DNA from 3 places in the Endozoicomonas sp. ALC020 genome. Region 1 is predicted to be linked to each of the others. Evidence: predicted binding sites of a transcription regulator. Region 1 holds the regulator's gene; each other region holds the start of a gene.
The links. The regulator PhoB, encoded in region 1, activates phosphate uptake and scavenging genes when phosphate is short. The targets are predictions, from matches to a motif close to TGTCATANNNNTGTCANA.
Positions count from the first base shown of each region.

Region 2: pstS (phosphate ABC transporter substrate-binding protein PstS) is a predicted target of PhoB. The motif match lies at 1,777-1,794, and genes of this name have one in related genera.
Region 3: ACOJUO_RS10930 (putative 2-aminoethylphosphonate ABC transporter substrate-binding protein) is a predicted target of PhoB. The motif match lies at 2,189-2,206, and genes of this name have one in related genera.

Region 1 is NZ_CP184830.1:2,545,168-2,549,286, reverse strand. It holds gene phoR (phosphate regulon sensor histidine kinase PhoR) at 410-1,729, opposite strand; gene phoB (phosphate regulon transcriptional regulator PhoB) at 1,774-2,463, opposite strand; gene ubiA (4-hydroxybenzoate octaprenyltransferase) at 2,793-3,680, opposite strand; gene ACOJUO_RS08995 (chorismate--pyruvate lyase family protein) at 3,895-4,119, opposite strand, start outside.
Region 2 is NZ_CP184830.1:492,389-496,507, forward strand. It holds gene ACOJUO_RS01785 (RING finger protein) at 1-196, opposite strand, end outside; gene ACOJUO_RS01790 (transposase) at 624-1,607, opposite strand; gene pstS (phosphate ABC transporter substrate-binding protein PstS) at 1,938-2,987, shown strand; gene pstC (phosphate ABC transporter permease subunit PstC) at 3,069-3,995, shown strand; gene pstA (phosphate ABC transporter permease PstA) at 3,995-4,119, shown strand, end outside.
Region 3 is NZ_CP184830.1:3,002,989-3,007,107, forward strand. It holds gene ACOJUO_RS10925 (putative 2-aminoethylphosphonate ABC transporter ATP-binding protein) at 1-1,004, opposite strand, end outside; gene ACOJUO_RS10930 (putative 2-aminoethylphosphonate ABC transporter substrate-binding protein) at 1,092-2,114, opposite strand; gene ACOJUO_RS10935 (DUF29 domain-containing protein) at 2,364-2,855, opposite strand; gene ACOJUO_RS10940 (DUF29 domain-containing protein) at 2,845-3,312, opposite strand; gene ACOJUO_RS10945 (TIGR03364 family FAD-dependent oxidoreductase) at 3,611-4,119, opposite strand, start outside.

The sequences.
Region 1 (4,119 bases):
CCGGTCTGCAACTTCTTGAATAGAGACACCAATGGATCAAAGTATCATTCTTTGAAAAACCTCCCCCTCTGACTCGAAGTAATCAGTTGGGGATCCCATTACAGAGTGCTCAGGTGGGACCACTCTCATCAACACTCTGACCAACAGCCCGCAGTGCACCCCACAGCAGGTGTTCAAGAGACAGATACAAACTAGTAAAGAAAATACAAATACGCAAGCCCGGTCTTTGCAGGATGGTTAAAATCCACCACCCTGCCAGCTCCCGGGGATTAGCGTTTCAGAGTAAAGATAGTCAGGATCAGTCTGTAGTACAACAGACTGTTCGCGAATGATGAAACCATGAAAAGATTATTCATTTTTTGATGGTAGTCCTAAAAGCAGAAAAGGTGCCACCGGCCCTTTTCTGCTTTCATGAGTGTTCCAACTCAAGGCATTTTTCCGGAAAGTGGCAAATAAAGCGGCTGCCTTTTCCTGGGTGACTGCTGATCGTGAGTTTGCCTCCGTGTCTCAGCATGACGTGCTTGACGATAGCCAGGCCAAGCCCCGTTCCCCCGGTATTCTGGCTACGACTTTTATCAATCCGGTAAAAGCGCTCAGTCAACCTCGGAATATGCATTGGATCAATACCGACACCATTGTCTTCTACCATCATATGTCCGCCTTCCCCGTCCTGCCACCAGCGCACAAGTATTTTCCCACCCTCGGGTGTATAGCGCACGGCATTAAAGACCAGATTCGAGAAGGCACTGCGCAACTCATTACTGCTGCCTGCCAAAAAGACATCTTCAGGACAATCCAGAGAAATCTGATGCTGGCTTTCACCACTGAGTGCACATCCGTCTTCAACGATACTGCTGAGCAGGGTTTTAACATGAACCCCATTCTCGTCTGCCTGAGCTTCAGCCGACTCCAGTTTGGACAGCAACAGCAGGTCTGCCACCAGATTCTGCATTCTCAGCGACTGCTCCTGCATCCTGTTCAGTGCTTTTTCCCAAACAGGGGGCAGACCTGAATCCGGGCCCAGACTGTCCAGCATGGTTTCGATGTATCCAGACACAACCGTCAGTGGTGTTCTCAGTTCATGGGAGACATTGGCAACAAAGTCTTTTCTCATGACTTCCAGCTGATTCAAGCGCGTGACATCTCTAACGGTCATGAGACGATTGCCTTTGCCATAAACCGTTATATTAAATTGCAGTTGATGATCAGGGTTGATTGGCGAGGGGATCTCAAGAGCTTTTTGATAACCACCCTGCTCAAAGTAGTCGACAAACCTTGGATCACGTAGCAGATTGGTAATCAACTGCCCCTGATCGTCAGGCGTCTTAAGCCCTATCAAAGTTCCAGCGGCGGGATTCCACCATTCCAGGTTGCTCTGATTATCTATCATTACAACACCGTCGTTCAGCGCAGCAGTTGATTCCTGAACACGTTCAATCACTCCGGCCAGCTTTTGCCGGGAACGACTGTGCTGTTTTTGCAATCGATAGATACCATCAAAAATTTGCCCCCAGAACCCTTTACTCTCAGGAGGCTCTTTGCTCCTGGCCTTGGGGTCATTCAGCCAGTCCAGCAGCTTGAAAAGCTGACGGAAGCTCCAGACAAAATAACCTCCCATGACCACACAGAGTCCTAAAAAAGGCTCTCCAAACAACCAGCCCAGGGAAAACCCGACAATCACGTAGGCGATCATGCGGCTCAGCAAATGGGTTTTTGAAATTGTTGTCATATTACTCCCGGCCAGATAACTGCTGAGCACTGAGCATAAAAGGTTTACACCCTCGTTGAGAAACGATATCCAGTACCACGAACCGTTTGCACAAAGGCTTCGTAGTTATCACCTAAGGCCTTACGCAAGCGTCGAATGTGTACATCAACGGTTCGCTCTTCCACATAAACGTTGCCACCCCAGACCTGATCCAGTAACTGCCCACGGGTATAGGCACGCTCCTGGTGCGTCAGGAAAAACTGCAGCAAACGGTACTCGGTAGGTCCTATTTCAGCAGGTGAGCCATCAATAGAGACTCTGTGGCTGACAGGGTCCAGCTCCAATCCCTTGATGACAATGGGAGACTGGTTATCAAATCCGCCTGTACGACGGAGAACCGCTTTTAAACGAGCAGCCAGCTCGCGGGGAGAAAAAGGCTTGGTGATGTAGTCATCGGCACCGGTTTCAAGTCCCTGGATTTTGTGGTCTTCTTCACCTTTGGCCGTCAACATAACAATGGGTATTTCAGAGGTCAGCTCATTGCGCTTCAGACGACGGGCCAGTTCAATTCCAGAGACATCTGGTAACATCCAGTCCAGCAAGATCAGATCGGGTTTGTTATCCACAATCAGAGAGTGCGCTTCTCTGGCATCTGCTGCCTCAAGACAGTCATACCCTGCCATTTCCAGAGCAACGGTCACCATTTCGCGAATCGGTGCTTCGTCATCTACGATCAGAATGGTCTTTCCTGGCATTAATCTCTACCTGTTATCTGTCGATTCGATTTCGGCGGTGACGTTCTGGCATCTATCAGCTGAAGCTCATTAGGGCTATATCAGGATGGTAGTGTCTCAGGACAGCACCTTTCCTATCGCTCAGGCTGTTTCTCACTACTTTGATCAACCGCACTATACACCGGACATTACACCTTTGAAATGTTACAGGCAGATGACACACTAAAGGCTGATATTGCAGCTTAAAAATAAAAAGATCCCTCAGGGTTTACAGGGTAAGGCTTTTCGCCATTTATCCCCACAGCCACCATAAGTAGCAATACTTACCGGGCTCTAAGCCGGATTGAAGATCAAAGATAACTCAACACGAAACCTGCAAATACAATGGCTCCGGCCCAGTGGTTACTAAGAAACGCCTTGAAGCAGGCTTCACGCTCACGACGACGGGTTAACCATTGCTGGTAAACGAAAAGGGCTGCGACAGCCAACAATGAGAGATAATAGAGAGCACCTAACTCCAGTTGATGGCCTGCCATGGCCAGTGTCATCAAGGTAAGTACCTGCAGGCAACCAACAATCAGGTTATCCATCTCGCCAAATAGAATGGCTGTGGACTTGATACCTACTTTCAGATCATCGTCACGATCCACCATGGCGTATTGAGTATCGTAAGCCACTGTCCAGAAGAGATTGGCCAGAAACATCAGCCAGACGATGTTTCCCAACGAGCCACTCTGAGCCGCAAAAGCCATGGGTATCGACCAGCCAAAAGCAGCCCCCAAAACCACCTGAGGCAGATGAGTGTGTCTTTTGGCAAAAGGGTAAGCCGAGGCCAGCAATAATCCGGCAAAAGAGAGCTGGACGGTAAGAGTATTGGTAAAGAGTACAAGAATGAAAGACAAAAGTACCATACCGGAGAAATAGATCAGCGCTTCTTTTTCCTGAATTTTACCCGTTACCAGCGGTCGATGCTGTGTTCTCTTAACATGGCCGTCCACTTTCCTGTCAGCAAAGTCATTAATAACGCAGCCTGCACTGCGCATCAAAACCACGCCGACCGAAAAAATCACCAGATTCTTCAGACTCGGTACACCTTCTGCCGCCACCCAGAGTGCCCACATAGTAGGCCAGAACAACAGATAAATACCAATAGGCCGGTCCAGCCGGGCCAGCCGTAAGAAATCTTTTAAACGGGGAAATCGTTGCAGAACTACTTCAGTGCCTGCCAATACCGCCATTGGTTTTCTGAATTGCATCATAATATTTAGCTGCTTATCTGCATCTTTATTATCATCGCTGAGATTCTTATTGCTCATCGCCCTGAATCATGACCCGCATCGCCAGTTTATCAGGTCAGGCCAGGTTCTCAATCAGGCCATGACCAGACCGACTGCGGAAATCTCTATATTTCACGAGGTAAGTGCTTCGACAAACAATCATTCTTGTAGAGCTTCAGGGTTCAGGATGCTTCGACATGACTCTGGAGTGCTTCTCTGTCTGTTCAGACAGGTCCGGCAAAAAGATTTCACAAACAGATATAGACTTTTCGTGCAAATAAAATAACGACCGCCTTCCCCAGGCTGTTTCATCAGAGTATTTTTCAACCAGATGAGGATTAAACTGACGAGCCGGCAGTTCCGCTACCTCAAATGGTCCCCGACGCATACCGGGATGATT
Region 2 (4,119 bases), 2.1 Mb from region 1:
CAATACGAATATTTTCAAGTGGGCTTATGTCGGGTTGATCTCTGCAGTTTTGTTGCTCTTTTGAAAGGGGTTTCCAGTTTTTCATTTGATAGTTACGAAATTTTTCAAGACGATAGGTGTCGTTTGCAAGCCCCTGCTGATAAAAAAACAAAAACATTGAAAACAAAAGTGTCTTTAAGACACATGTTATAGCCATACTTTCACCTGTATTCGTTAAAAAAGCTACATTGCTATCAGTGAGCCTTATGTGAGCTTCCTTAGCACATATATTTATAGGCTATGAAGACCCATAGAAAAAGCAGGTCTGGATGTTGCCATTGAGGCCAGCCACAGAAAAAAAAAAAAACAAAAAATAAGACACCCATAAAAATAAAAACAAGACCTTCAAAAACTGTATTCCCTAAAAAAATAAGACACCCATAAAAATAAAAACAAGACCTTCAAAAACTGTATTCCCAAAAAGGATCAGAAAATCTATCTTCAAGTAGCGTATCATTGAGCCACACATCGCCATCCAACGAACAGAGGCTGTTCAAGCCATAATTCAGACAATGCAAATTCATTCCGACATGAGTCGAAGAGAGATAAAGAGAGGGTCTTTGACGTCTTAACTGACTTCTACGCTAACCTATCATATACAAACGACTACAGACATTTAAACCTCGAAGCCACTTCTGTCCGGCTTCAAGTGCATAAGCCTTCATCGCCTCCAGACGGCCAACTGCCCGATAAAAACGATTATTCCATTGCATGGTTTTCAGCCACTCATCCGGATCAATTTCCAGTCTTTCAAGAATACGAGGGATATGCGACGGGATGGAACCTTTCTTATCTGTCCTGACAATGCGGCCACTCCAGTCAACCAGTTCCAGATAGTCGTGAAGAAGGTAGGGAAGGGCAACGTCCGTTTCCTGTCCCTGCAAACAGAAAGGTTTCAGGGTCAGCGGCTGTTTTTTAGTCTCAGAATGTGTAACCTGCTCCACCCGTTCCTGAATCGACGTGTAGTTCGACTCTTCCGGTATTTCTGCCTTTCCAGCCCGAATCGGATTCAAGTCAACGTAGGTCATGCAGGTCAGTAACGCTGCTTCGTCCAGCAATGCCTGGCTTTTAAAGCGACCTTCCCAGAAGCGTCCTTTACACTCGTCTTCTTTATTGGCCTCACGAGCAAGATGTTCATTCAGGCAGCGCATAAACCAGCTGATATCCGCTAAACGACGCCGGTATTCCTCAGCATATTCATCAATACGGGCCAATTCAGCGCTGCCCAGTTTGTCAGCGGCCAGATGCCTTTGCACCAGAAGTGGACCTCTGAACAAGGTCGTCCAACGATGCAGCACTTCATTCCGTGACCAGCTCCTGGCAGATGACTGATTGATGTGCAAAACCACATGATAATGATTCGACATGACAGCGTAAGCGCAAACTTCGATAGCAAAGACTGAAACCAGTTCCTGAAGTTTATCCACCACCCATTGGCGGCGATGCTCGTAATTCTTGCCAGTCAGGTGGTTCTCTCCACAGAGGTAAGCCTGACGAACACATCTTGCCATGCAGTGGTAATAAGGCGTTGAGCCGGGGTCAATCAGAGTATTGCGGGCCTGAGCCATGAACTCACCTGTCTGGGTAAAAAATCAGTGATGGGTGAAAAAGTAGACCAGGTGGATGGGGAAGCAAATTTATGGGTGTCTTTTTTTTCTTTTTTCTCCGGAATGCCAAAAAGACAGGACAGACACCCTGGAGTCAAAAACTGTCATTTTCATAAAATCCAAACAAACCTGTAACATTACTGAAATATTCACCCCCTATCCTTGCACCCATCAAATTTTGAGGTAACAGAAAAATATTTTGCACAACCCACTGACAGATTAAGGCACGGCAAAAGATTTTTCTTTGTAAACGCAAGTACACTCCAAGCGAGTTTCTCGGGGAGAATAGAAGTGAAGTTTCTGAAGTCTATTGTAATGTCCTCCATGTTGGCTGCAGCGTCCTTCTCTGCATCTGCCAAGACAGAAGTTATCAACGGTGCGGGAGCCAGTTTCCCACATCCGATCTATGCCAAATGGGCTGAGGAATACCAGAAAGAAACCGGTATTCGCATCAACTACCAGGCCATCGGTTCCGGCGGTGGTATCCGTCAGATCACTGCCAAGACCGTCGACTTTGGCGCCAGCGACGCACCTCTGAATGAAGAGCGACTGGATAAAGAAGAGATGATCCAGTTCCCAATGGTGATGGGCGCTATTGTTCCAGTGATCAACGTACCTGGCATTGAGTCCGGTGCTCTGAAGCTGACCGGTGAAGTCCTGGCAGACATCTACCTGGGTAAAATCAAGAAGTGGAATGACGAGCGCATCACTGCTCTGAACCCGGATCTTGAGATTCCTGCCCAGGCTATCTATGTCGTCCATCGTTCCGATGGTTCCGGTACCACCTACAACTTCACCGATTACCTGAGCCAGATCAGCTCGGAGTGGAGTGAGAATATCGGCAGAAACACCGACATCACCTGGCCAAAAGCAGCTACCACTATCGGTGGTAACGGTAACGCTGGTGTCGCCAACTTCGTGGGCCGTACCCGTGGTGCTATCGGTTATGTAGAATATGCCTTTGCAAAACAAAACGACCTGACCTACACCCAGCTGGCCAGTGCTGATGGCAAGTTCCTGAAGCCAAGCATGGAAACCTTCCAGGCTGCCGCTGCCAATGCCGACTGGGAGAATGCTCCGGGCTTCGAATTGCTGCTGAACAACCAGCCTGGTGCTGACTCCTGGCCTATGACAGCAGCGACCTTCATCCTGATGCATAAAGATCAGGCTGACGCCGAGAAAGCTGAGCAAATCATCGACTTCTTCGAGTGGAGCTACGAGAAAGGCGGCGAACTTGCAGAAGGTCTGGACTACATCCCAATGCCGGAAAGCGTAGTTAACATGGTAGAGAATGTCTGGAAAGAAGACTTGACTAGCAACGGACAAACCATTATCAAGTAACCGGTTATTCTAGCCTTTCTTAAACAGGAAACGAACGACAGCTGATCAGCATAGCGCTGGTCAGCTGTCTTGTTGTAGCTTATGCTTTTAACTGCGATGCCCAGCGCTATAAAGGGTGACTCAATCTTCTACAGACTGAGCTTCACCAGCGCCATTCTGATTTTTCTGGTGTTGATCGGGATTATCCTTTCCCTGATCGACGGCGGTTGGCTGGCTCTCTCCGAGTTTGGCCCCGGCTTTGTATTTCGTAATGTCTGGGACCCGGTAAACAGTGAGTTTGGTGCCGCTTCTGCTATTTATGGCACCCTGGTTTCTTCGCTTATCGCCATTATTATTGCCATTCCTGTCGGTCTGGGCACAGCGATCTTCCTGGCCGAGCTGGCCCCCGACTGGATCAGTCGCCCCGTGAGCATGGCCATTGAGCTGCTGGCCGCTGTACCCAGTATTATTTACGGTATATGGGGTCTTTTTGTCTTCGCACCCTGGTTCTCAGAAGGCTTCCAATTCTGGGCACTGGAAAACCTGGTTGGCCTGCCTCTGATTGGCCACTGGTTTGACGGTCCCCCCATCGGTATAGGTCTACTAACGGCGGGCATCATTCTGTCGTTCATGATTTTGCCCATTATTACGGCTTTAACTCGTGACGCCCTGAAAACCATTCCCAATGTGGTCAGAGAAGCAGCATACGGTGTTGGCGCTACGCCCTATGAAGTCATTACCCGAGTGCTGCTGCCAAGTATCAAGAATGCCGCAGTGGGTGCCGGAATCCTCGGCCTGGGTCGTGCCCTGGGAGAAACCATGGCAGTTGCCTTTGTAATAGGCGGCGCCAACCGTATAGAGACTTCACTGTTCATGCCTGCGAGCTCTATTTCTTCTACGATTGCGCAGCAGTTCAACGAAGCGACTAATGAGATGCACATCTCGGCTCTGATCAGTCTGGGCCTGGTACTGTTTGTACTCACCTTTATTGTGATGGGTACTGCCCGTCTGCTGTTGAGGAAGCGATAATGCCAGTCAGGAAACTCAAGAACTACGCTTTCATCGGCTTCTGTACCTTCTGTGCACTGTTTGGCCTGGTGGTTCTGGCCAGCGTACTATACAGCCTGGTCGGAAAAGGTATTTCCGGCATGGG
Region 3 (4,119 bases), 460 kb from region 1:
CTCCCCGGTTCCAGCTTAAGGCCAGCCAGCTGGTGGACAGGTACATCGACTTTAATCAGTCGCTCACTGCTCCAGCCAACAGGGCTGCACTCTGCACGAACAAAGGAGCCCTGAAACTCCAGACTTTCAACACTGACTGGCAAAGCAGACTGACCTTCACTGAAGCTCAGGTCTTCCGGACGAATCCCCAGAATCACTTTTCTCGTTGTTGACTCAGTCACTGGCAGAGAGAGTGGCTGGTTGGCCAGTACGACCTGATTCTTTTTGTTGGTATCACCTTCCAGAAAGTTCATGGCGCCAACAAATTCAGCAACGAAGCGAGAGGCTGGCTGTTTGTAAATTTCTTCCGGTGTGCCTATCTGTTCTATGTTTCCGTGATTCATCACCACGATGCGATCAGCCATAGCCATGGCTTCTTCCTGGTCATGGGTCACTATAATGGTGGTAATGCCCAGTTTTCTTTGCAGCTTACAGATCGTTTCCCGCAACTTGATTCTGACTTTGGCATCCAGGGCCGAGAGGGGTTCATCGAGCAACAACAACCCCGGAGAGAGTGCCAGAGCCCTTGCCAGTGCTACACGCTGTTGTTGACCGCCAGAAAGCTGAGAGGGAAATTTGGGGCCGGAATCCTGCAGGCCGATAATATCCAGCCATTGGTTCACGCTGCCCTCAACTTCACGTTTGGATTGACCCTGGTTTTTCAAACCAAAACCGATATTTTCTGAAACACTCAGGTTGGGGAACAGGGCATAGGATTGAAAGACAATGCCGAAGTCTCTTTGTTCAGGTGGGAGTGCTGTTATGTTGGTGCCATCCTGCCAGATCTCTCCCTGTTTACAGGCTTCCAATCCGGCAATCATTCTCAACAGCGTCGTCTTTCCGCAACCCGAGGGGCCGAGAAAACAGATGAATTCACCCTTATTAACGGACAGGGAAATCTCTTTGAGAGCGGTGAAATCGCCGAAGCGTTTCCCCAGGTTTTCGATGGTGAGAAAGGGTTTCATAGCGTTAACTTCCTAAAGCTCCAAACCTGAAAAGCCGTTTATTCCCGTTGGGGAATAAACGGCACTTTCTGTGTAACTAGTGTGATATCACGACTTGGGTTCGGACATATGATCGAAACGCTTGGACCACTCAGCAAGTACAGTCTCACGCTCACTGGCCATTTCACCAAAGTCCAGATCCACCATGGCGCTTTCTACATCTGGATAGTTAGGTACTTCTTTACGGACGTCTTTGTGACCGACAACGGGGTAAGCCTCTACATAATGCTCATTCGCTTCCTGGCTGAGAGACCAGTCGATCAGTTTTTTTGCAGCTGCAGCCTTGTCGGTACCTGCAACCAGACCCACTGACTCCACATCCCAGCCAATGCCACCTTTTGGCAGAATCAGATCCAGTGGCGCGCCCTGGCTTTTCAGTTGAGCTCCACGAACTGCCATGGAAATACCAATAGCCACTTCACCCATGGCAGCCTGAACACAGGGCTTGGAACCTGAGTGAGTGTATTGGGACATGTTGTTGTTCAGCTTATCCATATAGGCCCAGCCTTTGTCTTCACCCATGCTCTGCAGCCAGGCGGAAACCTGCATATAGCCAGTGCCGGAAGAGGCCGGGTTAGGCATGGCAATCTGGCCCTGATAGACCGGATCAAGCAGGTCTTGCCAGGATTGAGGCTTGGGCAGTTTTTTGGCTGCGGCTACCGCTTCGTTGTAGCAAATGACATTGAAATAGGCCTGGTTGCCAAACCAGGCTTTAGCGGCATCAGGATCAACCAGCTGAGTCTTGATTTGATCCAGACCTCTGGGCTTGTAGGTGCCCAGTACGCCTTCGTCCTTCAGCAGTGCCATGCTGGAACCGGCCAGACCCCATACGACGTCTGCCCTGCTGTTATCTTTTTCTGCCAGCAGTTTAGCGGTCATGATACCGGTAGAGTCCCGTACCCATTTGATGCTGATATCGGGATTATCCTGCTCAAAGGCTTTCTTGTAGCGATTCAGAATGTCGGTCTCAAAAGCAGTATAAACCGTCAATTCCACAGGAGATGCAGCGAAAGATGAAGCGCTGAAAATTGAAGTTGTTGCCAGGGTCAGGGCTGTCAGGTGTTTTTTCATGGAGCTCTCTCCAGTCGGATAATCATTTTGTTCTGGCTAAGACCAGAAGGGATATCGCGATTCTACGAGAGAGAAATGACTAAAATATTACAGATCTTTTTCGACTCTGTGACAGTTTCCTGCAACATGGCCAACTCCTGGTCGTCGGAGGCTGTGCAATCAGGCGGCGGTTCGGCAGAGTGCCCAGAACCAGGGCGGGGTCTTTGGCACCATTATTACGGTGGCGGGGATTGGGGCTGCTGCGCTGTTTTAGTCGCCGGGCAGCCAGTCGTCATCTGTGATCTGTTCAAAGGTCCATGGGCATTGGCCGGGAAAGCTTTTTTTGCTCAGCTTCTGGCTTTCACTGCGAGCGTAATTGTTCATCTGCTTAACCGCTTGCCGACAAGCATCGGAATATGCACCCGCCAATAACTCCACGATCATGGGCTGTAAATGAGGGTGTTTTGAAATTTGCTTTTCAATCGCTGCTCTGGAATTGTAGATACTTGGCATCCACGTCTGGACAACCTTATCCTCTACCCACAAATCTTTCAGAATCCGTTTCTGATAATCGTATTTGAGAAGATGTAAAACCAATACCGATAAATGAGACTCAAGAGTATCTCTGGTACTGCCCATTTCGTACTCCATCGCCTCCAACAGATTGTCAATGTCGAGTTTGTGAAATTGTCGCTGAGCCAGCAGCTCCCGTTGCTGGCTTAGCCAGGCGGTGTAGTCGGTTTTGTATAAATCAGTCATCATCAGCCTCCGGCAGCCAGCCATCTTCCATGATTTCGTCATAGGTCCATGGGCACTCAGACGGGAAAGCGTCGGGTCTGCACTGCATCTCGTTGGCAGCAAGCTTTCGGGCGTACTGATAGGCTTTTGGCAAAATCTCGTCCAGTTTACTATTGAGAGCGGGATTTTCTTCAAGCTCATGCTCAATGGCAATACGTTGTTTACTGATACTGGTTGACCAGCTTCGGAACCATTGATCCATCTCATGCAAATCATTTTTTTTACGCTGCATCTGCCATTTAAGCGAGTGCATGAGTAATTGAGACAAACGGCTCTGTACTGAACGATAACGGGCTCTACCCATGTCCTCAACTTCCTCGACCAGGTTGTCCATATCAAGTTCATCGAAACGGCCTTGCCTGATAAGCTCGGCTTGTCGATAAGACCATGTGTAGAAATCAGTGTCATACAAGTTTTCCATAAATCACCTCCATTGCCCTACCACTGTAGGCAAATAACATAGGGGAATCAAAATGAATTGCTAAAGCACAGATGCTTTTGCCGGGGCTTTGCCCGTGGTTTTGGGCTGGTCAATTTGGTCATTGATGCCAGGGAGAACCGTCAATATCGCAAAGAAATGATGGGTTTGCTGAAAGATTTATCGAATGAGCGTAAAACCCCGTACTTTAATAGGGTGTCGCAAAACTCTGGTTCCCACGGACCAGCACGGGAACGAGTTTTTGGAGTTGTGCGACACCCTCTTTACGACAGGGAGGATGTCAAAGGATGTTTTCAATATTCTTTTCTGCAATGCCGGGAGCCAGGGTCATGCCCTTGCCACCGATGGCCGTGAGAAAATGAATTTTGTCGTCTATATGATCCTGGTAGTAGTGATCGGTTTTACTCTGGCAATAATAACCTGCCCAATATTCCGCGATATCCCAGCAAGGAAGCTCAACAATGTTTCTGGCTTCTGTCAGCATCCGTTCATTGATGGATTGATTCATTGTGAAGGAGAGTTTCTCTGCCTCGCGGGCATCGGCGTACTCGTGTGAGTCGCCAATGATGATGGACCCGTCAAGCTCCTGTTTGAACAGAATATGTATCCCGTACTTATCCAGCTCTGAGTCTTTTTCTCCGGCACTCCAGGAAGGCAAGTTGCGAAAGCTCTCATAGCGTCTGATAGTCCTGCCCGAAAGCAAATTGCCATTGAGACTGACGCTCTTCAGTGGTTTGGTACGCATCATTTGGAGCTTGACCAGCTCAATATCACTGTTGAGAAAGCGTG